Regions from separate parts of the Streptomyces sp. NPDC104814 genome, predicted to be linked through region 2. Evidence: predicted binding sites of a transcription regulator. Region 2 holds the regulator's gene; the other holds the start of a gene.
The links. The regulator HrcA, encoded in region 2, represses chaperone genes, less so after heat shock. The targets are predictions, from matches to a motif close to TTNGCACTCNGNNNNNCNGAGTGCNAA.

Region 1: the regulator HrcA is predicted to act here: its motif matches at 6,579-6,605, upstream of groES (co-chaperone GroES).

The regions. Positions count from the first base shown of each region.
Region 1 is NZ_JBVJOL010000005.1:293,848-310,806, reverse strand. Features, by position in the region: gene ACZ64A_RS19850 (response regulator transcription factor) at 1-235, opposite strand, end outside; gene ACZ64A_RS19845 (WhiB family transcriptional regulator) at 616-942, shown strand; gene ACZ64A_RS19840 (LysR family transcriptional regulator) at 1,020-1,919, opposite strand; gene ACZ64A_RS19835 (MOSC domain-containing protein) at 1,999-2,667, shown strand; gene ACZ64A_RS19830 (SDR family NAD(P)-dependent oxidoreductase) at 2,730-3,503, shown strand; gene ACZ64A_RS19825 (ester cyclase) at 3,583-4,290, shown strand; gene groL (chaperonin GroEL) at 4,379-6,004, opposite strand; gene groES (co-chaperone GroES) at 6,124-6,432, opposite strand; gene ACZ64A_RS19810 (polysaccharide deacetylase family protein) at 6,785-7,624, opposite strand; gene ACZ64A_RS19805 (polysaccharide deacetylase family protein) at 7,636-8,577, opposite strand; gene ACZ64A_RS19800 (THUMP-like domain-containing protein) at 8,688-9,857, shown strand; gene ACZ64A_RS19795 (RNA polymerase sigma factor) at 9,892-11,145, opposite strand; gene ACZ64A_RS19790 (YciI family protein) at 11,190-11,546, opposite strand; gene ACZ64A_RS19785 (LacI family DNA-binding transcriptional regulator) at 11,748-12,803, opposite strand; gene ACZ64A_RS19780 (hypothetical protein) at 13,139-13,396, opposite strand; gene tsaD (tRNA (adenosine(37)-N6)-threonylcarbamoyltransferase complex transferase subunit TsaD) at 13,393-14,478, opposite strand; gene rimI (ribosomal protein S18-alanine N-acetyltransferase) at 14,471-14,944, opposite strand; gene tsaB (tRNA (adenosine(37)-N6)-threonylcarbamoyltransferase complex dimerization subunit type 1 TsaB) at 14,974-15,630, opposite strand; gene ACZ64A_RS19760 (hypothetical protein) at 15,746-16,303, shown strand; gene ACZ64A_RS19755 (hypothetical protein) at 16,475-16,645, opposite strand; gene tsaE (tRNA (adenosine(37)-N6)-threonylcarbamoyltransferase complex ATPase subunit type 1 TsaE) at 16,778-16,959, opposite strand, start outside.
Region 2 is NZ_JBVJOL010000002.1:147,130-161,743, forward strand. Features, by position in the region: gene ACZ64A_RS09245 (arylamine N-acetyltransferase family protein) at 1-502, shown strand, start outside; gene ACZ64A_RS09250 (hypothetical protein) at 594-839, shown strand; gene holA (DNA polymerase III subunit delta) at 1,000-1,986, shown strand; gene ACZ64A_RS09260 (nuclear transport factor 2 family protein) at 2,055-2,450, shown strand; gene rpsT (30S ribosomal protein S20) at 2,752-3,018, opposite strand; gene lepA (translation elongation factor 4) at 3,261-5,129, shown strand; gene ACZ64A_RS09275 (AMP-dependent synthetase/ligase) at 5,382-7,256, shown strand; gene ACZ64A_RS09280 (SpoIIE family protein phosphatase) at 7,482-9,383, shown strand; gene hemW (radical SAM family heme chaperone HemW) at 9,412-10,644, shown strand; gene ACZ64A_RS09290 (DUF3097 domain-containing protein) at 10,772-11,578, opposite strand; gene ACZ64A_RS09295 (MBL fold metallo-hydrolase) at 11,620-12,348, opposite strand; gene hrcA (heat-inducible transcriptional repressor HrcA) at 12,499-13,515, shown strand; gene dnaJ (molecular chaperone DnaJ) at 13,516-14,614, shown strand, end outside.

The DNA of each region.
Region 1 (16,959 bases), on a different contig from region 2:
TGATGCGCGCACCGGGGTCGGCCGACAGCAGCCGGCGGACGGTCTCGACACCGCCCAGGCCGGGCATGCGGACGTCCATCAGAATGAGGTCCGAGCGGTCGGCGCCCCAGCGGCGGAGGACTTCCTCGCCGTTGGCCGCCGTCGTCACACGCTCGACGCCGGGCACGGTCGCGACCGCGCGGCGGAGCGCCTCTCGGGCAAGCGGGGAGTCGTCGCAGACGAGGACGGAAGTCATGGCCGCCCTCCGCAGCTGATGCGCGTCACCTTGTGCCTCCAGGCTGGTACGAAATCGTCACCTGTGCGGTCGACCGTCTCGGACGCCTGCCCGAGCCCTTGTGTTTTCAACCGCCTCCGCACTCTCAACGACGGTCACTCGAAAGAGTTACGGGGCCATCTGCCGTCTTCGGCACTCTACGTGAGGGGGCGAACACAGTGGAGACACACGGGGCCAACCCTCAAGCTTTCATCACAACCATGCCCCATTTGGCCCCATTTCTTCCCATGCGCTGGTGTCTGAGGCTAGATTCGCAATGAGTCATATTTTCATCTCCTTAGATCGTAGTTGTACGGTCGTGGGCACCGTATCCACTCAGAACGGCTGCAAGGGGTCACGCAATGGCAGATTTCTCCCGCCTTCCCGGACCGAACGCGGACCTGTGGGACTGGCAGCTGCTCGCTGCCTGCCGCGGTGTGGACAGCTCCCTCTTCTTCCATCCGGAGGGTGAGCGCGGTGCAGCGCGGAGTGCTCGTGAGAACTCGGCCAAAGAGGTCTGCATGAGGTGCCCGGTCCGCGCGCAGTGCGCGGCACACGCTCTCGCGGTGCGTGAACCGTACGGCGTGTGGGGCGGGTTGACCGAGGACGAGCGCGAAGAGCTCATGGGGCGGGCACGCAACCGCCTGGTGACGGCGTCGGCCGGCGGGAATGCCGGTTCGAACACCTGAAGGAACGTTTCTGCATCACCCCCAGGGCACGCCTACCCGCGTGCCCTTTCTTTCGGCCTCCGGCCGGGGAGCCCGCGCTACCGCTGCGCCGTGCGCGCCAGCTGCTCCAGCGTCGCCGCGACCGCCGGCACCTGGGCCAGATCCGGCAGGGTGAGGGCGACGATCTCCCGCCGCACCGACGGTTCAAGCGTCAACATGCGTACGCCACGGGGACGTACGGACTCCACGGCGAGCTGGGGCAGGACGGCGACGCCGAGCCCGGCGCCGACCAGACCGACCACCGCGGGGTAGTCGTCGGTGGCGAAGTCGATGCGGGGGGTGAAGCCCGCACCCTCGCAGACCTCGACCAGCTGGCCCCGGCAGCGCGGGCAGCCCGCGATCCACGGCTCGGCGGCCAGCGCGCCGATGGCCAGCGGCTCCGCGCGCTCCGCGAGCGGGTGCCGTTCGGGCAGCAGGGCGACGAGACGATCCGTCAGCAGCGGCCGGACGACGAGGTCGTCCCACTCCTCGGCGCCCGCCGCGCCCTCGTAGCGGAAGGCGAGCGCGATGTCGCAGTCGCCCTCGCGCAGCAGCTCCACGGACCGCGGCGGTTCGGCCTCCTCCAGGGAGACCCGGGTGCCGGGGTGGGCGGCGCGCAGGGCGGCCAGGGCGGTGGGCACGAGGGTGGAGCTGCCGCTGGGGAAGGAGACCAGCCGGACCCGGCCGGCACGCAGCCCGGCGATCGCGGCGACCTCCTCCTCGGCGGCGGTCAGCCCGGCGAGGATGCCGGTCGCGTGCCGCACCAGCGCCTCGCCGGCCTGGGTCAGCCGCATCTCGCGTCCGGTGCGCACGAGCAGCGGGGTGCCGACGGAGCCCTCCAGGGCCTTCATCTGCTGACTGACGGCGGGCTGGGTGCAGCCTAGCTCGCGGGCCGCGGCGGAGAAGGATCCGGTGGTGGCGACGGCGCGCAGGACGCGGAGATGACGAGCCTCGATCACCCCTCAAGCATAAGGGAAGCTTGGATTCCGTGCGGAATACCGCGTCGACACTTTGAGGTCTGCTCGCTACCGTGCCCCCATGAAGCTTCTGTCTCTCAACGTGGGCCGGGCCCGGGCCGTCCCCTTCACCGACCAGCCCGACGGGCTGACCGGCATCGACAAGCGCCCGGTGGACGGGCCGGTCAAGGTGACGGCGCCGGGGCCGAGGGGGGTCGGCGCGAGCGGGCTGGCCGGGGACGCGGTGTGCGACACCCGCCACCACGGCGGCGACGACCAGGCGGTGTACGCCTTCGCCCGCGAGGACCTGGACGACTGGGAGCGCGAGCTGGGGCGGGAACTGATGAACGGCACGTTCGGCGAGAACCTCACCACCCGGGGTGTGGACGTCTGCGGCGCGCTGATCGGCGAGCGCTGGCGGATCGGCCCGGATGTGGTGCTGGAGGTGACCAGCGGGCGCATTCCCTGCCGTACCTTCCAGGAGCACCTGGGTGAGAAGGGCTGGGTGCGCCGGTTCACGCACCGGGGCGCGCCGGGGGCGTATCTGCGGGTGATCGAGCCGGGGGAGATCCGCGCGGGCGACGCGATCGAGATCGTGCACCGGCCGGAGCACGATGTGACGGTGGCGGTGCAGTTCCGGGCCGTCACCACCGAGCGCGAGCTGCTGCCCCGGCTGCTGGCGGCCGGTGCGGCACTGCATCCGGACTCGCTGGCGGCGGCGCGCAAGTACGTCGGGCAGCAGGGGCGCTGACCTCATGTCAGGCCGGGGTGCGCAGCGCGGAGCCTGTCAGTCCGGGTAACTACTCTTGGCGCATGACAACGGCTCTGATTACGGGATCGACCGCGGGGATCGGTGCCGCGTTCGCGCGGCGGCTGGCGGCTGACGGGCACAACCTCGTGCTGGTGGCCCGGGACACCAAGCGGCTGCGCGAGCAGGCGACCGAGCTGCACGACCGGCACGGCATCGAGGCGGAGGTGCTGACCGCCGACCTGGCCGAGGACGACGGCATCGAGGCGGTCGCCGCCCGCCTCGGTGACCGGCGCAGCCCCGTCGACCTGCTGATCAACAACGCCGGCTTCGGCAACAAGGGCCGCTATCTCGAGGTCCCGATGGCCGACGAGCTGAGAATGCTGAAGGTGCACTGCGAGGCGGTGCTGCGGCTGACGTCGGCGGCGACGGAGGCGATGCGCGAGCGCGGCCGCGGCGGGGTCGTCAACGTCGCGTCGGTCGCCGCCTTCGTGCCGCGCGGCACGTACGGGGCGTCCAAGGCGTGGGTCGTGCAGTTCTCCCAGGGCGCGGCGCGCGACCTGGCGGGCAGCGGCGTACGGCTGATGGCGCTGTGCCCGGGCTTCGTGCGCACGGAGTTCCACCAGCGGGCCGGGATGGGCACGGACAGCATCCCGAACTGGATGTGGCTGGACGCCGACAAGGTGGTCGCCGCGGCCCTCGGCGACCTGGCCCGCGGCCGCACCGTGTCCATTCCGGATCCCCGTTACAAGGCGCTGCTGGGCGCGGCGAAGCTCGTCCCGAGAGGACTGCTGGGCGGGCTCACGTCCCGCACGGGGCGGAAGTACGGGCCGCAGTAGCGACAGGTGAAGGCGGCTGTCCGGTGGGAAAATGGACCGACGGACACACCGGACCCACGGGGGGACCGGAGGCGGCGCCATGACCTTCGTACAGCTCATCGATTGCAAGACCAGCCGGTTCGACGAGATGGACCGGCTGATGGACACCTGGGTCGAGAAGACCAAGGGGAAGCGGACGGCGACGCACGCGGTGGTCGGCAAGGACCGCTCCGACGCGTCGCACTTCATCGAGATCGTGGAGTTCCCCTCGTACGAGGAGGCGATGCGGAACTCCAACATGCCCGAGACGGACCGGATCTTCCGGGACATGGTCGCCCTGTGCGACGAGATGCCGTCCTTCACCGACCTGGACGTGGTGCGGGACGACCAGTTGTCCGAGGACACCGTGCGGCGCTTCTTCACCACACTGGGGACGGCCGGCGACCTGCCGCCGCTCAACGACCTGCTGGACGAGGACATCCACAGCCACGACCCGATCAATCCGCAGGACACCCTCGGACTGGACGCCATGCGCAGCGAGTTCCGGATGTGGCGGGCCGCGTTCGACTTCTCCTTCACGGTCGAGGACGTGCTGGCCCACGAGAACCGGGTCTGCGCGCGGTGGACCTGGAACGCCACGCACACGGGCGACTTCCTCGGCATCGCGCCCACGGGGAAGCAGGTCACCATGACCGGGACGACCTGGTTCCGCTTCACTGGCGACGGCAAGATCGCCGAGCTGTGGTGGCAGCACGACCAGCTGGGCCTCATGCAGCAGCTGGGCGCACTGGAGCCGCTGGAACGCTGACCACGCGAGAGCGCTGACCACGCGGGAGCGCCGGCAACGCCAAAGGCCCGGCACCCCAAGGGGTGCCGGGCCTCAGTGCTGACGTGCGTCAGTGGGCGTGGCCGTGGCCGTGGCCCGCGGCAGCCGGCTCTTCCTCTTCCTTCTTCTCGACGACCAGGGTCTCGGTCGTGAGCAGCAGGGAGGCGATGGAGGCGGCGTTCTCCAGGGCGGAGCGGGTGACCTTGACCGGGTCGATGACGCCGGCCTTGACCAGGTCGCCGTACTCGCCGGTGGCGGCGTTGTAGCCGTTGCCCTTCTCGAGCTCGGCCACCTTGGAGACGATGACGTAGCCCTCGAGGCCGGCGTTCTCGGCGATCCAGCGCAGCGGCTCGACGGCGGCCTTGCGGACCACGGAGACACCGGTGGCCTCGTCGCCGGTCTTGCCGAGGTTGCCCTCGAGGACCTTGACGGCGTGGACCAGCGCGGAGCCACCACCGGAGACGATGCCCTCCTCGACCGCGGCGCGGGTCGCGGAGATGGCGTCCTCCAGACGGTGCTTCTTCTCCTTCAGCTCCACCTCGGTGGCGGCGCCGACCTTGATCACGCACACGCCGCCGGCCAGCTTCGCGAGGCGCTCCTGGAGCTTCTCGCGGTCCCAGTCGGAGTCCGTGTTCTCGATCTCGGCCTTGATCTGCGCGACGCGGCCCTGGACGTCCGCGGAGTTGCCGGCGCCCTCGACGATCGTGGTGTCGTCCTTGGTGACGGTCACGCGGCGGGCGGTGCCGAGCACGTCGAGACCGACCTGGTCGAGCTTGAGGCCGACCTCCTCGGAGATGACGGTGGCGCCGGTGAGGACGGCCATGTCCTGCAGCATCGCCTTGCGGCGGTCGCCGAAGCCGGGGGCCTTCACCGCGACGGCGTTGAAGGTGCCGCGGATCTTGTTGACGACCAGGGTCGACAGGGCCTCGCCCTCGACGTCCTCGGCGATGATCAGCAGCGGCTTGGAGGAGCCGGCCTGGATGACCTTCTCCAGCAGCGGCAGCAGGTCGGCGATGGCGCCGATCTTGCCCTGCGTGATCAGGATGTACGGGTCGTCGAGGACGGCCTCCATACGCTCCTGGTCGGTGACGAAGTACGGGGACAGGTAGCCCTTGTCGAAGGCCATGCCCTCGGTGAAGTCGAGCTCCAGGCCGAAGGTGTTGGACTCCTCGACGGTGATGACACCGTCCTTGCCGACCTTGTCCATCGCCTCGGCGATCAGCTCGCCGACCTGCTGGTCCTGGGCGGACAGCGCGGCGACGGCGGCGATGTCGGACTTCTCGTCGATCGGGCGCGCCGTGGCGAGCAGGTCGTCGGAGACGGCCTTGACCGCGGCGTCGATGCCCTTCTTGAGCAGGGCCGGGGAGGCGCCGGCGGCGACGTTCTTCAGACCCTCGCGGACGAGCGCCTGGGCCAGCACGGTCGCGGTGGTCGTACCGTCACCCGCGATGTCGTTGGTCTTGGTCGCCACCTCCTTGACCAGCTGGGCGCCGAGGTTCTCGTACGGGTCCTCGATCTCCACCTCACGGGCGATGGTCACGCCGTCGTTGGTGATGGTCGGGGCGCCGAACTTCTTGTCGATGACGACGTTGCGGCCCTTGGGGCCGATGGTCACCTTGACGGTGTCGGCAAGCTTGTTGACGCCGCGCTCGAGGGCGCGACGGGCGTCCTCGTCGAACTTCAGGATCTTCGCCATGGCAGCGGGAGCCCTCTCGGAAATCTCGTGGGTAAAACGACTGCGCCCCGGCGCCCGGCTTCGTTATCGGTCGCAGGGGCCAGGGCGCAGCTGAAAGCAGAGCTTCGGGTGAAGTGTGCTTACTTCTCGATGATCGCGAGCACGTCGCGGGCCGAGAGAACGAGGTACTCCTCGTTGTTGTACTTCACCTCGGTGCCGCCGTACTTGCTGTAGAGCACCACGTCGCCGACCTTCACGTCGAGCGGCAGACGGTTGCCGTCCTCGAAGCGACCCGGGCCCACGGCCAGGACAACGCCCTCCTGGGGCTTCTCCTTGGCGGTGTCCGGGATGACCAGGCCGGAGGCCGTGGTCTGCTCGGCGTCGAGCGGCTGGACCACGATGCGGTCCTCGAGCGGCTTGATGGCAACCTTGGAGCTGGCGGTCGTCACGATCCGACCTCCCCCTTCGGAGATCTCACGGGGTTAACTGTCTGAGGTGGCGACCAGGTCGATCCGTCGTCGCGGGTGCCGGACCTGCCCGTCGCTTTGTTGGCACTCTCATCTGCCGAGTGCCAGAGCCGAGACTATGACCGGGATTAGCACTCGGTCAAGCGGAGTGCCAATTACCGTGCGGCGCGTCTGGGAATCGGCCCCGGCCGGGGGTGGGTGCGCAGCCCGGCGCGACGGCTGCCGCAGGCACAAAAAGGGGCGCGGGGAACCGCGCGACCAGCCACAACGCGACCCGCACCCGACAGCACAGCCGGCGCCGCAGGCACACCGCACACGCGGCCACCCCCAGCACCTACAGGTAGTCCTCCAGGCGTCCCACCGTCAGGCCGTCGGCCTGGATCTGCCGTAGCAGTCGCACCGTCCGCTCCCGCAGCAGCGGTCCCGTCGTCTCGTCCGGATCGACCGCGATGATGTCCCCCGGCCCCAGCCGCCGCTCGCCCGCGACAAAGGACAGCTTCCCGTCACCGCCCAGCGACACCCGCCACAGCACCACCGCCGAGATCCCGCAGTCCCCCGCCGCCCGCAGCGTCGTCGCGTCGTACGTGCCGTACGGCGGCCGGAAGAGCCGGGGCCGCACCCCGAACCGGGCGCGCAGCCGGCGCTGCTGCCCGCAGATCTCCGCCCGCTGCCCGGCGTACGGCAGGCCCCGCATCGCGGGGTGGTCGAGCGTGTGGTTCTCCAGCGACGCCCCGACCGCCCGCAGCCGCGCGATGTGCGCGTACCCCGGCCCGGCCACCGGCCCGACCACGCTGTCCGTGAGGAACATCGCGACCGGCAGTCGCAGTTCGCGCACCAGGTCGACGAACCGGGGATCCCGCTCGGCCCCGTCGTCGTAGGTCAGGAAGACGACCTTGTGCCGTGTCGGCACCCGGTCGACGACCAAGGGCGGAGCGGATCCCGCGCTGCCGAGGACCCGGCTGACGCGCCCCCGCGCGGCGGACGGCGCGGGGGCAAGCGGCCGCGTGAGACCCCAGCGCCGGTACGCCGGCCGGGCGGCGGCGGGACGGTGCGTACCGACCCGTTCCGCCGTCTTCTTGCCGAGCCGTTCGATCGGGTCCACGGACTGCGCGCACCCCGTCAGACAGATCGCCGCCACGGCGACCGCCGCCAGGACGGCGACGACGGCGGTCATCCCCCGCGTCCTCACAGGTAGTCCTCCAGGCGGGCCACCGCGTACCCCTTGTCCGTCACCTTCTTCAGGAACCGGCGGACCATGTCGGGCATCGTGCCCTTCCAGTCGTCCCGGCCGCGGAAGTGCGTCAGGACGATGTCGCCGGGGTGGAGGTCCTGGTCGTCCTCGCGGTACTCCCAGTGGTCGACGAAGACCTCCTCGTCCCAGAGCGGGGCGTACTTGATCCCGCAGGACTTGGCGGCGCGCAGCGTGTCCTGGTTGTAGTTGCCGTACGGCGGCCGGAAGACGGTGGGCCGCTTGCCGTACTGCCGCTCGATGATGTCCTGCATGTCGCAGATCTCGTGCTTCTGCTCGGTGTAGGACAGCCCCGGCAGATACGGGTGGTGCAGGGTGTGGTTGTTCAGCGTCACCCCGCGCGCCTGCATCTTCTTGAAGTAGCCGTAGTCGTCCTTGATCAGGTAGTTGCTGAGGAAGGCCGTGTACGGGATGCGCAACTCGCTCATCATGCGCAGGAAGGCGGGGTCCTTCTCGGCGCCGTCGTCGATGGTGAGGAAGACGATCTTCTGGCGGGTCGGGATGCGGGTGAAGACGGGCGGCAGGCCCAGCTCCTCCTGGTCGTCGACCTCGAAGCCCTGCCGGGTGTGGATGCGGGGCTTTTGCCGGGGCGGCGGCGGGGCGGTCAGTGGCACCGAGGACAGTCCCCAGCGCTTGGCGGCCGCCACCCGCGCGGCGTACTCGGCGCGCAGCTTGGTGGCGTAGGAGTCGAGGGCGCGAGCCGGGGGCGCGTGCAGGGCCTGCTGCTGACCGGCGGCCGGGCCGACCTCGGACCCCGTGGCGCCGGTGCCGGCGGCGCAGCCGGAGGCGAGGGCGGTGGCGGTGAGCACGGCGAGGGAGCCGCGCAGGGCCCCACACCGAAACACCCGAGTTTTGTCATTTTGTACGACTACTCCCATGGGCTCGGATCTTCGCAGCCCGCCCTCCACGAGCCGCCCCGACACCACCACCGGCCGCCCACCATCCACCGAGTGGCCCACACCCCGCCCCCCTGCCCGACAATGACCCGGTGAACGACCTCGCCCCTCTTCTCACGCCCGAAGGCCGCGCCCTGCTCGACCAGGTGCGTGACACGGACCCCGCCGACGAACTCGCCGTCGCCACCCGGCTGCGCCGGGAGCACCCGGCGGAGCTGGTGTCGGCCGCGCTCGGCCAGGCGCGGCTGCGGCAGCGGGCGGTGGCGAAGTTCGGGGCCGAGGACGCCGCGCGGATGTTCTTCACGCCCAACGGCGTCGAGCAGTCCACACGGGCGAGCGTCGCGGCGTACCGGGCGGCCCGGATGAGGGATCTGGGCGTCACCTCCGTCGCCGACCTGTGCTCCGGCATCGGCGGCGACGCGCTCGCCCTCGCCCGCGCCGGCATCCGCGTCCTCGCGGTGGACCGCGACCCGCTGACCGCGGCGGCGGCCCGCGCCAACGCCGAGGCGCTCGGGCTTACCGATCTGATCGAGGTGCGGGAGGCGGATGTCACCGAGGTCGACACCGCCGGGTACGACGCCGTGTTCGTCGACCCCGCCCGGCGCGGCGGACGCGGCCGCATCTTCGACCCTGAGGCGTACTCGCCGCCCCTGTCCTGGGCCGTGCAGGCGGCGCTCAAAGCCCCGCACGCCGCGCTGAAGATCGCCCCCGGCGTGCCGCACGAGGCGGTCCCCGCCGAGGCCGCGGCGGAGTGGATCTCCGACGGCGGCGACGTGAAGGAGGCGGTGCTGTGGTTCGGCACCGGCGCACCGGGCACGGTCCGGGCGACGCTGCTGCCGGGGCCGCACACCCTGCCCGGCCGTGGACTGCCCGACCCGGCCGTCCGCCCCGTGGGGCGGTACCTCTACGAGCCCGACGGCGCCGTCATCCGCGCGCACCTGGTCGCCGAGGTGGCCGAGCAGGTCGGCGGCGGACTGCTGGACGCCACGATCGCCTACGTCACGTCCGACGAGCTGCACCCGACGCCGTACGCCTCCGCCTACGAGATCACCGGGCAACTCCCCTTCAGTGTGAAGAAGTTGAAGGCGCTGCTGCGGGAGCGCCAGGTGGGCGTGCTGACGGTGAAGAAGCGGGGCTCGGCGGTCGAGCCGGAGGAGCTGCGCCGCAAGGTGCTCCCGAAGCCGCACGGCACCCACGCGCTCACGGTCTTCCTCACACGCGTCGCGGGCGCCCCCACCATGCTGCTCGGCCACCCCGCCTGACGCCGCGCCACCGACCCGGTCCGAACGAGACCCCCTAACGGCACTCCGCCGCCCGTCGTCGCAGCAGCTCGCGCTCGCGCTCGTTGGCCGTCAGGGACGCGGCCCGCTCGAACTCCGCGCGCGCCTGGTCCGTACGGCCGAGGCGTTGCAGGAGGTCGCCGCGGACACTGGGCAGGAGGTGGTAGTCACGCAGCCGGTCGGCGAGGCCGTCGACGATCTCCAGGGCGGGGCCGGGGCCGTCCGCCATGGACACGGCCACCGCCCGGTTCAGTTCCACCACCGGCGAGGGGGCCCGGGCGGCGAGCAGGGCGTACAGGGTCGCGATGGCGGACCAGTCGGTCTCCTCGTAGGTGTGGGCGCGGGCGTGGCAGGCCGCGATGGCCGCCTGGAGGGCGTACGGCCCGGGAGGGCCGGCGGCCGTGGCCTCGACGCGTTCCAGGGCGGCGACGCCCCGGGCGATGAGCAGGCGGTTCCAGCGGCCGCGGTTCTGGTCCGCGAGCAGGACCGGTTCACCGTTCGGCCCGGTGCGGGCGGCGGCGCGGGCGGCCTGGAACTCCAGCAGCGCGGCGAGCCCGTGCACCTCGGGTTCCTTGGGCATCAGCTGGGCGAGCTGCCGGGCGAGCCGCAGCGCGTCCTCGCACAGCGACGGGCGCAGCCAGTCGTCGCCCGCGGTGGCCGCGTACCCCTCGTTGAAGACCAGGTAGATGACGTCGAGGACCGAGCCGAGGCGGGCGGCACGGTCGGGGCCGCTGGGGACCTCGAAGGCGACGTTCTTCTTGGCCAGGGTGCGTTTGGCGCGCACGATCCGCTGGGCGACCGTCGGCTCGGGCACCAGGAACGCGCGGGCGATCTCGGCGGTGCTCAGACCGCCGAGCAGGCGCAGAGTGAGGGCGATGCGGGCCTCGGCGGACAGCACCGGGTGACAGGCGGTGAAGACGAGCCGGAGCAGGTCGTCGTCGATGTCGTCAGGGTCGGCGGGCTCCTCGGGCGCGACCGTCGTGTCGAGACCGCGGCCGATCTCCTGGAGCTTGCGGGCGTAGCTCTCCCGGCGCCGGATCAGATCGACGGCACGGCGGCGGGCGGCGGTGGTCAGCCAGGCGCCCGGGTTGTCGGGCACGCCGTCGCGCGGCCACTGCTCGAGGGCGGCGACCAGGGCGTCCTGGGCGAGTTCCTCCGCGATGCCTATGTCCCGGACGACACGGGTGACCGCGGCGACGACCCGCGGGAACTCCATCCGGAACACGGTCTCGATGGCGCCGCGCGGCTCGATGACGGGCTGCTCCTCCACAGCCCACCATCGAACACCGCTCACCGGCCCACGCCAAGCGGACGTCAGCCTTCCGCGATTTCCCGGACCTCGCACGTGACCGTCCAGAACTCCTCGTGCACCTTCAGGAACCGCTTGGTCCACTCGACGGCCTCGGCCATGTCCTTGCACTGCATGATCGCGTAACCGCCGACGACCTCCTTGGACTCGGTGAACGGCCCGTCGGTGACGGAGAGCTCGCCGCCCTCCCAGTGGACCCGCTTGCCCTGCGCGGTCGGCGTCAGCCCGTCGGTGGCGAGCATGACACCCGCCTTGGTGATCTCCTCGATCAGCTCTCCCATGCGCTGCATCAGCTCGGCGCTGGGGCCCCCGGCGGGCGTGTTGTTCTCGTCGATCCGCACGAGCGACAGGTAACGGGGCATGACGCCCTCCTCGGTGTCGGTTCGGCCGGGTCCTTCCCGGCCTCTCACCCCTGCGTCGATCGGCGGACGACGGAATCGACACACACGCCGGATTTTTTTTCCGGGCCAGGTGCGGACCGCACCGAAGGGCGCGAACGCCCCGAAAATTTCGGTTACCGAGCCGACTCACTTCGGGCGAGTGCGGAGGCACCCGCCCCTACGTCACCTGCCGGCCACCGGCGCCCCGGTGCTCGCCCTCTCCACCAGGCTGGTCGCCAGCTCCACCCGCGTGGCCGCAGGCGTCCCGTCCCCGCGTCCCAGCTCCAGCACCAGCCGGGCCGCCGCCTCGGCCATCTCGGTCAGCGGCTGCCGCACGGTCGTCAGCGGCGGCCCGACCCAGCGGGCCACCGGGAGGTCGTCGAAGCCGACGACGCTGAGGTCCTCCGGGATGCGCAGGCCCAGCTCGCGGGCGGCCTCGTACAGGCCGAGCGCCTGAAGGTCGTTGCCGGCGAAGACGGCCGTGGGGCGCTCGGGAAGCCGCAGCAGCTCACGGCCGAGCCGGTAGCCGGTCTCGTGGTGGAAGTCGCCGGTCCTGATCAGCGCAGGGTCGACGGGCAGCCCGGCGGTCTCCAGGGCGGCCCGGTAGCCGTCGACGCGGGCGCGGCTGCACAGCATCCGCTTCGGTCCGCTGATCGCGCCGATCCGGGTGTGGCCGAGTTCGATCAGGTGGCGGGTGGCGGCAAGGCCGCCCTGCCAGTTGGTGGCGCCGATGGAGGGCACGTCGGCCCCGGGGTCACCGGCCGGGTCCATCACCACGAACGGGACGGAGCGGCTGGTCAGCAGCGCCCGCTGGGACTCGTCCAGGTCGGACAGCACGAGGATCACACCGTGCGGGCGGCGCGCGGCGACCTGGTCGGCCCAGGTCCGCCCGGGGGTGAGCCGTCCGGCGCTCTCGCTGAGCACGACGCTCAGACCGGCGTCGCGGGCGACGTTCTCCACACCCCGGATGACCTCCATCGCCCAGGCGCTCTCCAGCTCGTGGAAGACGAGGTCGATCAGCGGGGAGCGGCTGGCCTCGGCCCGCCGGCGCCGGTAGCCGTGGGCCCGCAGCAGCTCCTCGACCCGGGTCCGGGTGGCCGGGGCGACGTCGGCGCGGCCGTTGAGAACCTTGGACACGGTCGGGGCCGACACGCCGGCCTCACGGGCGATCTCGGCGAGCGTCGCGGTGCGGCCGGACCGGCCTGTGCTCTGCGTTCCGGCGGATTCCGAGGCTGTCATGGCGGCGATCGTATCCCCGCCGGACCGAAACATTCGACTGCCGTGTCGCCGGCCGGCCGGCGGCCCGCAGCCGCGTACGGCGGGAAGGGGACGGGGTGGGGGGTGTCCGCCCGCAGCGTCCGGCACCGTGACACGGCACCCCCGTCGAAAACGGCCGGCCGGACCGAGGACGGACACCCCCCACCCCGGCCCCGCCTTGACCACCACCCGTAGGCGGCGACGCACGCCACGACGGACCGCAACGGGCCGCCGCAGGCAAAAAAGGGGCGCGGGGAACGGCGCGACCAGCCCCCACGCACCCGCAGACAACAACGCACCCAGCGCCGCAGGCTGCGTCAGTCCTCCGCCACCGACTCGAACCGCCACCGGTGCACCAGCCGTGTCACCAAGCCGACGTCCGGCTCGGGCAGTTCGGGCAGCTCGGCGTCGTAGGCGGCGTCCCACCAGGTGACGACCAGGACGCGGTCCTGCGGGGCGCGGAAGGTCTCGCGGCGCAGCGGGGTGCCGTCCAGGGCCCGGGACCGGGCCCAGTCGAGCAGCTCCGCGCCGCGGCCGGCGGCCGCCCGCGCCTCCCACATCAGCGCGACGGTCATGAGTACAGGTTGTCCTTGCTGACCTCGTGCACATGGTCGTGCGCGGGCACATGCGGGTCCGTGACCGGCAGCGAGGAGTCCGCGGACAGGTCCCAGCCGGAGGCGGCCCGGTTACGGGCGACCATTTCCGCGCCGAGCGCGGCGACCATCGCGCCGTTGTCCGTGCACAGCTTGGGCCGCGGGACGCGCAGCCGGATGCCGGCCTTCTCGCAGCGCTCCTGCGCGAGCGCGCGCAGCCGGGAGTTGGCGGCCACACCGCCGCCGATCATCAGGTGGTCGACGCCCTCGTCCTTGCAGGCGCGCACCGCCTTGCGGGTGAGCACGTCCACCACGGCCTCCTGGAAGGACGCGGCGACATCGCGCACCGGGACGTCCTCGCCCGCGGCGCGCCTGGCCTCGATCCAGCGGGCGACGGCCGTCTTCAGACCGGAGAAGGAGAAGTCGTACGCCGGGTCGCGCGGCCCGGTCAGTCCGCGCGGGAACGCGATCGCCCCCGGGTCGCCCTCCTTCGCGTACCGGTCGATGACCGGGCCGCCGGGGAAGCCCAGGTTCAGCACACGGGCGATCTTGTCGAAGGCCTCGCCGGCCGCGTCGTCGATGGTCGCGCCCATCGGGCGGACGTCGGAGGTGATGTCGGAGGACAGCAGCAGCGAGGAGTGGCCGCCGGAGACCAGCAGCGCCATCGTCGGCTCGGGCAGCGGGCCGTGCTCCAGCTGGTCGACGCAGATGTGCGAGGCGAGGTGGTTGACGCCGTAGAGCGGCTTGCCGAGGGCGTAGGCGTACGCCTTCGCCGCCGACACGCCGACCAGCAGCGCGCCGGCGAGGCCGGGACCCGCGGTGACGGCGATGCCGTCGAGGTCCTTGGCGCTGACGCCGGCCTCCTTCAGCGCGCGGTCGATCGTGGGGACCATCGCCTCCAGATGGGCGCGGGAGGCGACCTCGGGGACGACTCCGCCGAAGCGGGCGTGCTCGTCGACGCTGGAGGCGATGGCGTCGGCCAGCAGGGTGGTGCCGCGGACGATGCCGACGCCGGTCTCGTCGCAGGAGGTCTCGATCCCCAGGACCAGGGGTTCGTCAGCCATTGATCTCGGTTCCTTGTACGGAGGAAGAAGGGTCGGTCAGGCGCATCACCAGGGCGTCGACGTTGCCGGGCTGGTAGTAGCCGCGCCGGAAGCCGATGGGCTCGAAGCCGAAGCGCTCGTAGAGCTTCTGCGCGCGGGTGTTGTCCACCCGGCACTCCAGCATGACCTCGGCGCACTCGAAGGCGGTCGCGGCCCGCAGCAGCTCGGTCAGCAGCCGGCTGCCGAGCCCGGTGCCCTGCTGGTCGCGGGCGACGGCGATGGTCTGCACGTCGGCCTGCTCACCGGAGGAGGCGAGCCCGGCGTAGCCGACGATGCGCTCGCCCGCCTGGGCGACGACGTAGCGCCGGGTGGCGTCGGCGCCCCGGGAGTGGGCCAGCTCGGACCAGAACATGCCGCGCGACCAGGCGTCCTCCGGGAACAGGTCGCGTTCCAGCTCCAGCACGGGATCGATGTCCCACCAGCGCATCTCGCGCAGGACGACGGTGTCGGCTCCGGTCACTTGGGGGTGACCACCTTGTAGTTCTTGGGGACCTGGGCGTCGGGGCGGCGCAGATACAGCGGGCGCGGCGCCTGAAGCTCCTCACCGGCGGCCAGCTTCGCGGCGGCGAGCCGGGCGAGGGCGGCGGCGGAGACGTGCTCGGGTTCATGGGCCTGCGGGAAGGTGTCCGGGTACAGCAGCGCGCCCGCGCCGACGGCCGGGAGCCCTGCGACCCGGTCGGCGATGTCGGCGGGCCGGTCGACGGCCGGGCCGGTCAGCCGCGTGCGGGAGTCGGCGTACGTGGCCCAGTAGACCTCCTTGCGCCGGGCGTCGGTCGCCACGACGAAGGGGCCGGAGTCCAGGTCGGCGGCGTAGGCGAGGCCGTCCAGGGTGCAGACGCCGTGCACGGGCACGCCGAGCGCGAGGCCGAACGTGTCGGCGGTCATCAGGCCCACGCGCAGCCCGGTGTAGGGGCCCGGGCCGGTGCCGACGACGATGCCGGTGACGGCGTCCAGCTTCAGTCCGGCCTCGGCGAGCACACGGTCCACGGCCGGCAGCAGCAGCTCGCCGTGCCGGCGGGCGTCCACCTGGCTCGTAGAGGCGATGACGTCCGTGCCGTCGTGCAGCGCGACGGTCACGGCGGGTGTGGCGGTATCCAGAGCGAGCAAGAGCACGCAAACAGCCTACGGCGCCGCGGGCCCCGTGTCGGACGCGCCGGAGGGACGGCCGTTGACTGCTACCGTCGCCGGAAAGCCCGTTTCCTTTGCATTTGTGGTGAGGTGTACGACGGTGGCAAGCAGCAGCGCGGGGTTCGTGGCCGGGCTGACCGCGGCGGCCCTGGCGACGGTCGGCTTCCTCGGCTGGCAGGCGTCCGCGAGCCTCCCGGCCGAGCTGGGCGGCGCCGCCCAGCCGACCGTGCCGCCCGCCGTGAGCGCCTCCAAGGCGCCCCGGGACAAGAAGAACCCGGCGGAGCTGCCCGCCGGCACCGGCAGTGGGCCCCGGGTCGTGTACGGCCTGGACGACAACCGGGTGTGGCTGGTCGACCAGGGAGACAAGGTGCGCCGCACGTTCCGCGTCGACCCCGGCAGCGTGGACCCGGCGCCGGGCGTCTACATGGTCACCTCGCGCTCGGGCGCGGTCACCGGCACGGACGGTGTCCCCGTCGAGCACGTCGTCCGCTTCACCGCCGTGAACGGCGTCTCGATCGGCTTCAGCGCGGAGGCGGGCCCGGCGACCCGGCCCCCCGACGACGGCGTCCTGACCGGCGGCATCCGCGAAACCCGCCCGGACGGCACGGCAATGTGGGACTTCGCGACGATCGGCCGCCGGGTGGTAGTGATCCACTAGCCCGGCGACCCACCGGCCGTGACCCACCGACCCGAGGACGTCGGACCGGGGCGTCGGTCCGAGGACGTCGACTTGCCGCGCCGGTCGGAGACCTCGCCCCGGCCGGAGGCTCTCCACCCCGGCCGGAGGCTTCCCGCGCCGACCGGAGGCCTCGCGCCCCGGCCGGAGGCCCTACGCCGCCGGGCGGTGCTGACCGGTGGCGGTGTCGTGGACCGGGTCCGGTTCGCGTGGGGGGCGGGAGACTGCCGCTGCCGCTGCGCAGGAGGCCAGTAGGTCGCGCATGGACAGTCCGGGGCGCACGGCGGGGCGGGGCTGCGGCTTCGGGGTGTCGGCAGCGGGCATGGGACGCCTCCTGAAGGTCGGGGGCGAGCACAGTTAGGTAGCCCTAACTACGATCCGGCTACCATGTGACCACGCCCCCGACCTCGGACGCAACATCTTCCCGACACTGTGTCGGAACGTACGAGGCGCCGCTCAGGCCGCCAGCGCGCTCAGGTCGGCGCCCGTCCAGCGCTCCCCCACACCGGTGAGCGTCACATGGCGGACCTCGTCCGTCGTGTCGCCGACGGCCCGGTGGATGACGACCTGGAGCCGGTCCTCGGTCAGCTCCTCGACCTTGCCCTCGCCCCACTCCACGACGATCACCGAGTCGGTCA
Region 2 (14,614 bases):
GGCCGACGGCGGCGACTGGCTGGCCGACGTCGGGTTCGGGGCGCACAGTCACCTTCCGCTGCGGTTCGGCGAGCGGGGCGAGCAGCCGGATCCCGGCGGGGTGTTCCGGGTCGCGGAGGCGGGGCCCGACGCGGCCGGGGTGCGCGGGGGCGCCGAGGGGGCGGACGGGGCGGCCGACCTGGACGTGCTGCGGGACGGGCGCCCGCAGTACCGGCTGGAGGTGCGGCCCCGGGTGCTCGGCGACTTCGTGACCGGCGCATGGTGGCACAGCACCTCGCCGCGGTCGCACTTCGTGCAGTCACTGGTGTGCTCCCGGCTCACGGAGGACGGCGGCCGGGTGACGCTCAGCGGGCGGCGGCTGACCACCACCGCGGCCGACGGAGCGCGCCGGGAACGGAAGCTGGAGGGGGACGCCGAGGTGCTGGGGACGTACCGGGAGCTGTTCGGGATCGAGCTGGACAGTGTGCCGGTGGTGCGGGTGAGGGACGGGGACGGCACCTGAGTCCCGAGCAGGGGCCGGGGTGCGGATCGGGAGGGGTTCGTCGCCGCGGCCCCGGCGTCGGGCTTCCGGGCGGCTGCCGGAAAATGGGCACGTGAGCGATGTGAGACATGTGCTGGTGCTGCCCGACCGCGACGCGGCGGAGGAGGCCGCGGAGGCGCTCGGCGAGCGGTTCGGCATCGACGAGGAGCCGCGGCTCGTCCGGGACGCGCTGGCGGGGGAGGACGACGCGGAGGACGCGCAGTGGCTGCTGGTGCTGCGCGACGAGCACGAGCGGCTCGACCCCGCCGAGCTGGACGCGTTCGCGGGCGAGTGGGACGGCTGGCGGGAGGAGCCCTGAGCCGGCGCCGGCCCTTGGCCGGGGGAGCCGTGAACTGACGGGAGCCCTGAACCGGCGCGGCAGCCCTGCGCCGGAGGGAGCGGTGAGCCGGCGGCAGCTGCGCGCCGACGCCCGACGGGCGCGCCCCTCGTTGTCAGTGCCCCGTGCCATGCTTGTCCCGATGGCCAGGAAGACTGCGAATGACGACCCTCTCGCCCCGGTGACGCTCGCCGTGGGCCAGGAGGAGCTCCTGCTCGACCGTGCCGTGCAGGAGGTGGTGGCCGCCGCCAGGGCCTCCGACGCCGACACGGACGTGCGGGACCTGACCCCGGACCAGTTGCAGCCGGGCACGCTCGCCGAGTTGACCTCTCCCTCGCTCTTCGCCGAGCGCAAGGTCGTGGTCGTACGCAATGCGCAGGATCTGTCGGCCGACACCGTCAAGGACGTCAAGGCGTATCTGTCGGCGCCCGCCGAGGAGATCACGCTGGTGCTGCTGCACGCCGGCGGCGCCAAGGGCAAGGGGCTGCTGGACGCCGCGCGCAAGGTGGGGGCGCGGGAGGTCGCCTGCCCGAAGATGACGAAGCCGGCCGACCGGCTGGCCTTCGTGCGGCAGGAGTTCCGTGCGGTGGGGCGCTCGGCGACGCCCGAGGCGTGCCAGGCGCTCGTCGACGCGATCGGCAGCGATCTGCGGGAGCTGGCGTCCGCCGTCTCGCAGCTGGTCGCCGACGTGGAGGGCACGATCGACGAGGCCGTCGTCGGCCGGTACTACACCGGCCGTGCGGAGGCCTCCAGCTTCACCGTCGCCGACCGGGCGGTGGAGGGACGGGCGGCCGAGGCGCTGGAGGCGCTGCGGTGGTCGCTGGCCACGGGGGTCGCGCCGGTGCTGATCACCAGCGCGTTGGCGCAGGGGGTGCGGGCGATCGGCAAGCTGTCCTCCGCGCGCGGCGGACGTCCCGCCGACCTGGCCCGTGAGCTGGGCATGCCGCCCTGGAAGATCGACCGGGTGCGCCAGCAGATGCGCGGCTGGACCCCGGACGGCGTGGCCGTCGCGCTGCGGGCGGTGGCCGAGGCGGACGCGGGCGTGAAGGGCGGCGGCGACGACCCGGAGTACGCCCTGGAGAAGGCCGTGGTGACCATCGCGCGGGCCGCGCGCTCCAGGGGCCGGTAGCCGCCCGGCGGAGGAGAATCGGACGGGTCAGCCTTACATCGCCGAGCTACGGAAAGGTGGCGATCGACATGGCTGAGCATCCGCATGCGGCGCTGGTTCGCAGAGGGTACGAGGCGTTCGTCCAGGGGAACATGGACAGCCTGCGCGAGATCATGACGGCGGACTGCACCCACCATGTGCCGGGCAGTCACCCCATGGCCGGCGACTTCAAGGGCCAGGACGCGGTCATCCAGATGTACGGCCGGCTCTTCGAGGAGACCGGTGGTTCGCTGAACGTCGACCTGCGCCAGATCTTCGTCGACGGGCGCGGACACGCCGTCGCCCTGCAGCACATCACCGCGGACCGCAACGGCAAGCACCTGGACGCGGACGGGACCATCGTCTTCCGTGTGGTCGGCGACAAGATCACCGATCTCGACCAGTGCTCCGCCGACCTCGACATGGACAACGACTTCTGGTCGTGACGCGCGGATGGTCGTGACGCGCGGATGGTCGTGACGCCCGGATGGTCGTGACGCACCGACGTGACGCACGCACTCCGTGCCGCACAGGAGGATCCACACGCCGAACGGCCCCGTCGCCCGCCCTGGGGAAGGGCGTGGCGGCGGGGCCGTCGGATGAAGCGGGTGAGCCCGTTCCCGCGTGGCGAACGCAGGCCGCGAACAGGCTCGTGGTGCCGGACGGGAGCGGATGAGAGAGGGCCCGCTCTGGGTCCCTCCGGCGACGTGGGCCCCGCAGAGGGACCCGTCAGATCAAAGGAGGTGCTCAGCCCTGGAGGGTCGCGACCTTGGAAGCAAGCGCCGACTTCTTGTTGGCGGCCTGGTTCTTGTGGATGACGCCCTTCGAGACGGCCTTGTCCAGCGCACGCGCCGCGGCGCGCTGCAGCTCGGTGGCCTTCTCGACGTCACCCGCGGCAGCGGCCTCGCGGGCCTTGCGGATCGCGGTCTTGAGGGAGGACTTGACGGCCTTGTTGCGCAGCCGCGCCTTCTCGTTGGTCTTGATCCGCTTGATCTGGGACTTGATGTTCGCCACGAATGAGCCTTTTCAGGTTCAGGCACGGGACCGGAAGGGATTCCACGAGAGAACCCCGGGACCCGTGCCAGGTGATTTCTTGGGATGTGCCTCGCGCTGAGAGGGCATGAGACACAGCCCCCTACACTACCAGCGGCCCTTCGAGTGGCCCAAACCGGTCGCCGCGCCCCACCCGTGGGACCATGGAAGCTACGTATCGATCCGACCCGAGGCATAAGGCGCCTCAAGAGACAGGACCCTGCGTGCCCGCGACCCCTTCCCATGTGCCCGAGCCGAGCCGTACCGACCCGGCTCTGATCCGCAATTTCTGCATCATCGCGCACATCGACCACGGCAAGTCCACGCTCGCCGACCGGATGCTCCAGCTGACCGGTGTGGTCGAGCAGCGGCAGATGCGTGCTCAGTACCTCGACCGGATGGACATCGAGCGCGAGCGCGGCATCACGATCAAGTCCCAGGCGGTGCGTTTGCCGTGGGCCCCGACCCATGACAAGAGCAACACGCACATCCTCAACATGATCGACACCCCGGGGCACGTCGACTTCACCTACGAGGTCTCGCGGTCGCTCGCCGCCTGCGAGGGGACCATCCTCCTCGTCGACGCCGCCCAGGGCATCGAGGCGCAGACCCTCGCCAACCTCTACCTGGCGATGGAGAACGACCTCACGATCATCCCCGTGCTGAACAAGATCGACCTGCCGGCCGCGCAGCCCGAGAAGTTCGCCGAGGAGCTCGCGAACCTCGTCGGCTGCGAGCCGGGCGATGTGCTGAAGGTCTCCGCCAAGACCGGCCTCGGCGTGGACGCGCTGCTGGACAAGGTCGTCGCCGAGGTCCCGGCGCCGGTCGGCGTCAAGGACGCCCCCGCGCGCGCCATGATCTTCGACTCGGTCTACGACTCCTACCGCGGTGTCGTGACCTACGTCCGTGTCATCGACGGCCAGCTCAACAAGCGCGAGCGCATCAAGATGATGTCGACGGGCGCCACCCACGAGCTGCTGGAGATCGGCACCAACTCGCCGGAGATGCTCCCGGCCGACGGCCTGGGCGTCGGCGAGGTGGGCTATCTGATCACCGGTGTGAAGGACGTCCGCCAGTCCAAGGTCGGTGACACCGTCACCAGCCAGGCCAAGGGCGCCACCGAGGCGCTCGGCGGCTACAAGGACCCGAAGCCGATGGTCTTCTCGGGCCTGTATCCGCTGGACGGCTCGGACTACCCCGAGCTGCGCGAGGCCCTGGACAAGCTGCAGCTCAACGACGCCGCGCTGGTCTACGAGCCGGAGACCTCCGCCGCGCTCGGCTTCGGCTTCCGCGTCGGCTTCCTCGGCCTGCTGCACCTGGACGTGATCCGCGAGCGCCTGGAGCGCGAGTTCGGCCTCGACCTGATCGCCACCGCCCCCAACGTGGTCTACCGCGTGGTCATGGAGGACGGCAGCGAGCACACGGTCACCAACCCGAGCGAGTTCCCCGAAGGCAAGATCAACGAGGTCTACGAGCCGGTCGTGCGGGCCACCATCCTCGCGCCCACCGAGTTCATCGGCTCGATCATGGAGCTGTGCCAGACCCGGCGCGGCACCCTGCTCGGCATGGACTACCTCTCCGAGGACCGCGTCGAGATCCGCTACACGCTGCCGCTCGCGGAGATCGTCTTCGACTTCTTCGACCAGCTGAAGTCCAAGACCCGCGGTTACGCCTCCCTGGACTACGAGCCCACCGGCGAGCAGACCAGCTCCCTGGTCAAGGTCGACATCCTGCTGCACGGCGACAAGGTGGACGCGTTCTCCGCGATCACCCACAAGGACCAGGCCTACGCCTACGGTGTGCGGCTCGTCGCCAAGCTGAAGGAGCTGATCCCGCGGCAGGCCTTCGAGGTGCCGGTGCAGGCCGCCATCGGCTCCCGGGTGATCGCCCGCGAGACCATCCGCGCCATCCGCAAGGACGTCCTCGCCAAGTGCTACGGCGGTGACATCTCCCGTAAGCGCAAGCTGCTGGAGAAGCAGAAGGAAGGCAAGAAGCGGATGAAGATGGTCGGTTCTGTGGAGGTTCCGCAGGAGGCCTTCATCGCCGTCCTGTCCAGCGATGACAGCGGGGCGTCGGCCAAGGGCAAGAAGTAACCGGCGACCGCAGCCCGCCGGCCCGGCAAAACCGGTCACACAGGGGCCCGTCGTACGAAAGTGCGCCGGGCCCCTGGGCGTTCCGCCGGTCGCTTCGCGGGGAAACCACCGGGCGTCAGCTCTTACGCGGGCGGCGGTCGGGCTCTACTCTGTCCCTGCCCGATAGTTACTCGCGAGTTAAACAACGTCTCGTGGGTAGGAACCAGCCGCACTGTCGCGCCAGCCGCACTGTCGCGGGCCCCGGAGGATGTCGTGAGCGACGCAACTACCCTGATCGAGAACCGTCCGCCGTCCGTGGCGGGCCTCTTCCTGGAGCGCGTGGCGGCCACGCCGGACGCCGAGGCCTACCGGTATCCGGTACCGGCCGCCTCCGGTGAGGGCCCGGACGACTGGAAGTCCCTCAGCTGGGCCCAGGCGGCCGAGCGGGTGCACGCGATCGCGGCCGGCCTGATCGAGCTGGGTGTCCAGCCGGAGGAGCGGGTCGCGCTCGCCTCCTCCACACGTATCGAGTGGATCCTCGCCGACCTCGGCATCATGTGCGCGGGCGCGGCCACCACCACGATCTACCCGCAGACCAACGCCGAGGAGTCGGCGTTCATCCTCTCCGACTCCGAGAGCCGGATCCTCATCGCGGAGGACGCCGCCCAGCTCGCCAAGGCGGTGGAGAAGCGCGCCGAGCTGCCCGACCTCCGCCACGTCGTGGTGATCGACCCGGCCGGCGTCGAGAGCGGCGACTGGGTGCTCACCCTCGCCGAGCTGGAGCGGCGCGGCGCCGCCCGCCTCGCGCAGGAGCCCGAGCTGGTCAAGGAGCGGGTCGGCAAGATCACCCGTGACCAGCTCGCCACCCTCATCTACACCTCCGGCACCACCGGGCGTCCCAAGGGCGTGCGTCTGCCGCACGACAACTGGTCGTACATGGCCAAGGCGATCGCCGCGACCGGGCTGGTCGGCCCGGACGACGTGCAGTACCTGTGGCTGCCGCTGGCGCACGTCTTCGGCAAGGTGCTCACCTCCGGCCAGATCGAGGTGGGCCACGTCACCGCCGTCGACGGCCGGGTGGACAAGATCATCGAGAATCTGCCGCTCGTGCAGCCGACGTACATGGCCGCCGTCCCGCGCATCTTCGAGAAGGTCTACAACGGTGTGGCCGCCAAGGCGAAGGCCGGCGGCGGCGCCAAGTACAAGATCTTCCAGTGGGCCTCCGAGGTCGCCCGGGAGTACGCCAAGGTCACCCAGGACAACTTCAAGCGCACGGGCAACCGCTCCGCGCCCCTCGGGCTCGCCTCCAAGCACAAGGTCGCCGACGCGCTGGTCTACAGCAAGATCCGCGAGGCGTTCGGTGGCCGGCTGCGCGCCTGTGTCTCCGGTTCCGCCGCGCTCGCCCCGGAGATCGGCTACTTCTTCGCCGGCGCCGGCATCCACATCCTGGAGGGCTACGGCCTCACCGAGTCCTCCGCGGCCTCCTTCGTCAACCCGGGCGAGGCCTACCGCACCGGCACCGTCGGCAAGCCGCTGCCCGGCACCGAGGTCCGTATCGCGGAGGACGGCGAGATCCTGCTGCGCGGCCCCGGCATCATGCAGGGCTACCACAAGCTGCCCGACAAGACCGCCGAGGTGCTGGAGAGCGACGGCTGGTTCCACACCGGCGACATCGGCGAACTGTCGCCCGACGGCTATCTGCGCATCACCGACCGCAAGAAGGACCTGATCAAAACCTCCGGCGGCAAGTACGTCGCGCCGGCCGAGGTCGAGGGCCAGTTCAAGGCGATCTGCCCGTATGTCTCCAACATCCTGGTGCACGGCGCGGACCGGAACTTCTGCACCGCCCTGATCGCCCTGGACGAGCAGGCCGTCCTCGACTGGGCCAAGGACAACGGCCTCGAGGGGAAGGCGTACGCCGAGGTGGTCGCGGCGCCGCAGACGGTCGAGCTGATCGACGGCTACGTCAGGCAGCTCAACGAGGGCCTGCAGCGCTGGCAGACCATCAAGAAGTTCCGTCTCCTGCCCCGCGACCTCGACGTGGAGCACGGCGAGATCACCCCGAGCCTGAAGCTGAAGCGGCCGGTCGTGGAGCGCGAGTACAAGCACCTCATCGACGAGATGTACGCGGGCACGCGCGAGGCGTAGGCCCGTGACGCCGGGGACATGTTTGGCATAGTCCAGCGGCGGATGCTTTGTGAACGCCGAATGCCCGGATCCGAACTCTTTCTGTCCGGATCCGGGCATTCGCACGCCCTGGTTCGCACTCATCGCGACCCAGTTCGGTAACTCCCCGCTTATGCGCCGGTCCGGTCTGTCACCCTGTCGCCATCGACCGACAGATATCCAGCCGAACCGCTCGGGGAGTTGTCGATGGGGGTCGTACCGACGCAGCGCGAGACCGAGTTCCTGACCGGTGCTGCGCCCGCGCACACCGACAGCCGCGCGCGGGCGCACGCCCTCCTGCCCGGCAGCGAACTCGCGCCCGGCACCGCCCGCGGCCTGGTCCGCGCGGCGCTCGCCGAGTGGACCGGCCTCGCCCTGCCCGGCGCCGACCGGCTCACCGAGCGGCTCGCCCAGGACGCCGCGCTCCTCGTCAGCGAACTGGTCACCAACGCGGTCGTGCACGCCGGCACCGACGTCGAGCTGCACTGCCGGCTGGAGCCGGCCGGAGCCGTGGTCGTCGAGGTCACCGACCGCCACCCCACCCGCGCCCCGCGCGACACCGCGGCCGACGACGGGACACCGGAACCGGAGTACGGGCGCGGACTGCGGCTGGTCGCCGCGCTCGCCGAGTCCTGGGGCGTCACCTACCGCCGTACCGCCAAGACGGTGTGGGCCCGGCTCACCCCGGAGACCGAGGACCGGCCCCACCCCGACGACCGCCCCCGGCACGACGGCCTCACCCGCCCCGGCGACCGCGCCCTCGGCGAGGCCCTCCAGCTCGCCGGGATCCTCGCCCCCGAGCCGCGCGGCGCCGACGGCGACCGGGACTGGCTCGGCCGCGGCGCCCTGTCCTTCCTCGCCGAGGCCTCCGACCTGCTCGCCGGACAGCTCGACGAGGACCTCGTGGCCTCCCTCACCGGCCAGCTCGTCGTGCCCCGCCTCGCCGACTGGTGCGCGGTGTGGCTGGAGGACGAGGTCACCGGGCGCGGCTGGGCCGACGGCGGCGGAGAGGGCGTACGGCCGGCCCGGGTGTGGCACAGCAGCGAACACCTCGTCGAGGAGCTGCGCCACGCCCTGGAGAAGGAACCGCCCCGCCCGCCCGCCGCGGCCACCCCCGGCCCGCTGCCCTACCCGTGGCCCGGGGCCGCGCTCGGCCCGCACGGCGCGGCCCTCGCCTACCGTCTCGTCGCCGGCGGCCGCCCGCTCGGCACCCTCGTCATCGGCCGCACCGGACTGCTGCGCTTCCCCGACGAGGTCACCGGTCTCGTCGAGGACCTCAGCCGCCGGGTCGCGCTCGCCATCGGCGCCGCCCGCCAGTACGCGAGGCAGGCCACCATCAGCGCCGTCCTCCAGCGCGGCCTGCTGCCCGGAGCCGTCGCCGAGATCCCCGGCGTGCGCACCGCCCTGGTCTACGAGCCCTGCGACAAGGGCGGCCCCAGCGGCGACTTCTACGATGTCTTCCCGGCCGGGCGGGGCCGCTGGTGCTTCGCCGTCGGCGACGTCCAGGGCAAGGGCCCCGAGGCCGCCGTCGTCATCGGGCTCGCCCGGCCCTGGCTGCGGCTGCTGGCCCGCGAGGGCTACGGCGTCGCCGACGTCCTCGACCGCCTCAACCAGCTCCTCCTGGACGACGCCACCGAGGCCGCCGACGCCGCCGCCCGCGCCTTCGCCGGCCCCGTCGCCCCCGCCGACGGCCCGCAGACCCGCTTCCTGTCCCTGCTCTACGGCGAGCTGGAGCCGTACGAGGGCGGGGTGCGCTGCACCCTGGCCTCCGCCGGGCACCCGCTGCCGCTGGTCCTCGGCCCCGGCGGCGACGTCCGCACCGCCGCCCGCCCGCAGACCCTGCTCGGGGTCGTCGAGGACGAGACGTACACCAGCGAGACGATCGAGCTGCGGCCCGGCGACACCCTGCTGTGCGTCACCGACGGGGTCACCGAGCGGCGCAACGGCCCCGACCAGTTCGACGACGGCGACGGGCTGGCCCGCGCGCTCGCCGGGTGCGCCGGCCTCGACGCCGGCCTCGTCGCCGAGCGGATCATCCGGCTGGTGCACGACTTCGGCGGGCAGCCGCCGGAGGACGACCTGGCGCTGCTCGTCCTGCAGGCCGAGTAACCCTCCGCCGTCCTGGACAATGGGAGACATGCCTTCCGCACTCCCCGACGGCGAGCCCGTCCCCGACGACGGCGCGCTGCCCGCGTCCGCGCTCGCCGGCGCCGCCGAGCGGCCCCTCGGGTTCTATCTGCACGTGCCCTACTGCGCGACCCGCTGCGGCTACTGCGACTTCAACACCTACACCGCGACCGAGCTGCGCGGCACCGGCGGAGTGCTCGCCTCCCGCGACAACTACGCCGAGACGCTGACCGACGAGATCCGCCTCGCCCGCAAGGTCCTCGGCGACGACCCGCGCCCGGTGCGCACGGTCTTCGTCGGCGGCGGCACGCCCACCCTGCTGGCCGCCGGCGACCTGGTGCGGATGCTGGCGGCGATCCGTGACGAGTTCGGGCTCGCGCCGGACGCGGAGATCACCACGGAGGCCAACCCGGAGTCCGTCGACCCGGCCTACCTCGCCACGCTCCGCGAGGGCGGCTTCAACCGGATCTCCTTCGGCATGCAGAGCGCCCGCCGGCATGTGCTGAAGATCCTCGACCGCACCCACACCCCCGGCCGCCCCGAGGCATGTGTGGCCGAGGCACGCGCGGCGGGCTTCGAGCACGTCAACCTCGACCTGATCTACGGCACGCCCGGGGAGTCCGACGACGACTGGCGTGCCTCGCTGGACGCCGCGATCGGCGCCGGTCCCGACCACGTCAGCGCCTACGCCCTGATCGTCGAGGAGGGCACGCAGCTCGCCCGGCGCATCCGGCGCGGCGAGGTCCCGATGACCGACGACGACGTCCACGCCGACCGCTACCTCATCGCCGAGGAGACCTTCTCCGCGGCGGGCTTCGAGTGGTACGAGGTGTCCAACTGGGCCACCTCCGAGGCCGGCCGCTGCCTGCACAACGAGCTGTACTGGCGCGGCGCCGACTGGTGGGGCGCGGGACCGGGCGCCCACAGCCATGTCGGCGGGGTGCGCTGGTGGAACGTCAAGCACCCGGGCGCCTACGCGGCGGCGCTGGCCGCGGGCCGCTCCCCGGGCGCCGGACGGGAGATCCTGAGCGACGAGGACCGCCGCGTGGAGCGCGTCCTGCTGGAGCTGCGGCTGCGCGAGGGCGTACCGCTGGACCTGCTGAAGACGGACGGCCGCCGGGCCGCCGACCGAGCTCTGACGGACGGGCTCCTCCAGCCGGAACCGTACGCCGAGGGCCGCGCGGTACTGACCCTGCGCGGCCGCCTGCTCGCGGACGCGGTGGTGCGGGACCTGGTGGACTGAGGGGCCGACCCCCGCGTCGGCGGGGAGCACGAACTGCTCGGTCGCGTGGACCAGCTCAGCGACGGACCACCTCCGCAGCGGCGGAGAGCAGTCCACCAGTCCCGCCGAATAAACGATCGGGTAGGTGTCAGGGCACGGTCACGTGGTCGATGAGGCGCTCGACACAGCCCAGCAGCTCCGGCTCCAAATCCTTGTACGACCGCACCCGGCCGAGGATCGCCTGCCAGGCCGCGCCCGTGTTCTCCGGCCAGCCCAGGGCCCGGCACACGCCCGTCTTCCAGTCCTGGCCGCGCGGGATCACCGGCCACGCCTCGATGCCCAGCGCGGACGGCTTCACCGCCTGCCAGATGTCGATGTACGGGTGGCCCACCACCAGCGCGTGCTCACTCGTCACGGCCTCGGCGATCCGCCACTCCTTCGTGCCCGGCAGCAGATGGTCCACCAGGACGCCGAGCCGGGCGTCCGGACCCGGGTCGAAGGACTCCACGATCGCCGGCAGGTCGTCGACGCCCTCCAGGTACTCCACGACCACGCCCTCGATGCGCAGGTCGTCGCCCCAGACCTTCTCCACCAGCTCGGCGTCGTGCCGCCCCTCGACGTAGATGCGGCCGGCCCGGGCCACCCGGGCGCGTGCGCCGGGCACGGCGACCGATCCGGACGCGGTGCGACCGGGCCGTGCCGCGGCCGCCGCGGCGGGCCGCACCAGCGTCACCACACGGCCCTCCAGCAGGAAGCCGCGCGGCTGGAGCGGGAAGACCCGGTGCTTGCCGAAGCGGTCCTCCAGAGTGACCGTGCCGGCCTCGCAGCGGATCACCGCGCCGCAGAAGCCGCTGCCGGGCTCCTCCACCACCAGGCCCGGCTCGGCCGCCACCTCGGGCGCCGGCGCGGGCTTCTTCTTCCAGGGCGGGGTCAGGTCGGGGGAGTACTGCCGCATTCGGATGACGATAGGAGAACCAGCGCCGCCGAGCGCCCGGATCAGCGCGACACGCCGAAGCGGGCCGCCAGCGCGTCCCGCTGCGCCCGCACGAACGCCGCGTCCACCACCGCTCCGTGACCGGGCACGTACAGCGCGTCCTCACCGCCGAGCGCCAGCAGCCGGTCCAGCGCGCCGGGCCAGTGCGACGGAACGGCGTCGGGGCCCGCCTGCGGCTCACCGGACTCCTCGACGAGGTCACCGCAGAACACCACCTCCCGCTCACCGGGGACCAGGACGGCGAGGTCGTGGGCGGTGTGCGCCGGGCCCACGTTGGCGAGCAGCACCTGGCGGCCACCGCCGAGGTCGAGGGTCCACTCGCCGCTGACCAGGTGGCCGACCGGCACCGGCGCCCCCGCGGCCTGCTCGGCGAGCTCCGGGTCCAGACCGGCCTTCACCGCGTCCGCCCGCAGCTCCTCCCGGCCGCGCGGGGTGAACGCCGCATCGATGCCCACCGCCCCGAAGATCTCGCCGGCCCCGACCGAGGAGGCGCCGAGGACGTGGTCGAAGTGGGGATGGGTGAACGCGAGATGGGTCACACCGTGCCCGGTGAGCCGTTCGGCCTCGGCGCGCAGCCGCTCGCCCTCCGCGAGGCTCGACCCGGCGTCGATCATGAGTGCCGTGCCGTGGCCGACGACCAGCCCCGTCGTACAGTCCCAGCCGGGCAGTCGGCACCGTCCGACTCCGGCCGCGAGCGGTTCCCACCCGAGCTCTTCCCAAGTAACCGTCATGCGGCGACGCTAGCGGGTACGCGACCACGCGGTATGACCAGCCTTGCCGGGGGCGTACCCCACCGCCGTACACTGGCCCGGGGACGTCTGGCACTCGGACGCGCAGAGTGCCAGGAAAGCTACGAGGGAAGACTTCTGGAGGTGTGCGCCATGCTGAGTGAACGACGGCTTCAGGTGCTGCGCGCCATCGTCCAGGACTACGTGGGCACCGAGGAGCCGGTCGGTTCGAAGGCGCTCACGGAGCGGCACAACCTCGGCGTCTCCCCGGCGACCGTCCGCAACGACATGGCGGCCCTGGAGGACGAGGGGTACATCGCGCAGCCGCACACCAGCGCGGGGCGCATCCCCACCGACAAGGGCTACCGGCTGTTCGTCGACAAGCTGGCCGGTGTGAAGCCGATGACCGGCCCGGAGCGGCGCGCGATCCAGAACTTCCTCGAGGGCGCCGTCGACCTCGACGACGTGGTGGCCCGTACCGTGCGGCTGCTGGCGCAGCTCACGCGGCAGGTGGCCGTCGTGCAGTACCCGTCGCTGACCCGTTCGACCGTGCGGCACGTGGAGCTGCTGTCGCTCGCGCCGGCCCGGGTGATGCTGGTGCTGATCACCGACACCGGCCGGGTGGAGCAGCGGATGGTGGACTGCCCGGCGCCCTTCGGCGAGACCTCCCTGGCGGATCTGCGGGCCCGGCTGAACAGCCGGATCGCCGGCCGCCGGTTCACGGACGTGCCGAAGCTGGTGGAGGACCTGCCGGAGGCCTTCGAGCCGGAGGACCGCGGTACGGTCTCCACGGTGCTCTCCACGCTGCTGGAGACGCTGGTCGAGGAGAACGAGGAACGGCTGATGATCGGCGGCACCGCCAATCTGACGCGGTTCCCGCACGACTTCCCCCTCACGATCCGGCCGGTGCTGGAGGCCCTGGAGGAGCAGGTCGTCCTCCTGAAGCTGCTCGGCGAGGCGAAGGATCCGGGCGTGACCGTACGGATCGGTCATGAGAACGCCCACGAAGGACTCAACTCCACGTCCGTCGTGTCGGTCGGCTACGGTTCGGGCGGCGAGGCTGTCGCCAAGCTCGGCGTGGTCGGACCGACCCGCATGGACTACCCGGGAACGATGGGAGCGGTACGCGCAGTGGCACGGTACGTCGGACAGATCCTGGCGGAGTCGTAGGTGGCCACGGACTACTACGCCGTACTCGGCGTGCGCCGCGACGCGTCGCAGGATGAGATCAAGAAGGCGTTCAGGCGGCTCGCTCGCGAGCTGCACCCGGACGTCAACCCCGATCCGAAGACGCAGGAGCGGTTCAAGGAGATCAACGCCGCCTACGAGGTGCTGTCGGACCCGCAGAAGAAGCAGGTCTACGACCTCGGCGGCGACCCGCTCTCGCAGTCCGGCGGCGCCGGCGCGGGCGGCTTCGGCGCGGGCGGCTTCGGGAACTTCTCGGACATCATGGACGCGTTCTTCGGTACGGCGTCGCAGCGCGGACCGCGCTCGCGCACCCGCCGGGGCCAGGACGCGATGATCCGGGTCGAGGTCGAACTCGACGAGGCGGCCTTCGGCACCACGAAGGACATCCAGGTCGAGACCGCGATCGTCTGTTCCACCTGCTCGGGTGAGGGCGCCGCGCCGGGCACCTCCGCGCAGACGTGTGACATGTGCCGCGGCCGCGGTGAGGTCTCGCAGGTCACCCGGTCCTTCCTGGGCCAGGTCATGACCTCGCGGCCCTGCCCGCAGTGCCAGGGCTTCGGCACGATCGTGCCGAACCCGTGCCCGGAGTGCGCCGGTGACGGCCGGGTGCGCTCGCGGCGGACGCTGACGGTGAAGATCCCGGCCGGTGTCGACAACGGCACCCGCATCCAGCTCGCCGGTGAGGGCGAGGTCGGGCCCGGCGGCGGTCCCGCCGGCGACCTCTACGTCGAGATCCACGAGCTGCCGCACCCGACGTTCCAGCGGCGCGGCGACGATCTGCACTGCACGGTGACGATCCCGATGACGGCGGCGGCCCTCGGCACGAAGGTGCCGCTGGAGACGCTGGACGGCATGGAGGAGGTCGACATCAGGCCCGGCACCCAGTCCGGCCAGTCGATCCCGCTGCACAACCGCGGTGTCACGCATCTGCGGGGCGGCGGCCGCGGCGACCTGATCGTGCACGTCGAGGTCCAGACGCCCACCAAGCTCGACCCCGAGCAGGAGCGTCTGCTGCGCGAACTGGCCAAGCTCCGCGGCGAGGAACGGCCCACGGGCCAGTTCCAGCCGGGGCAGCAGGGGC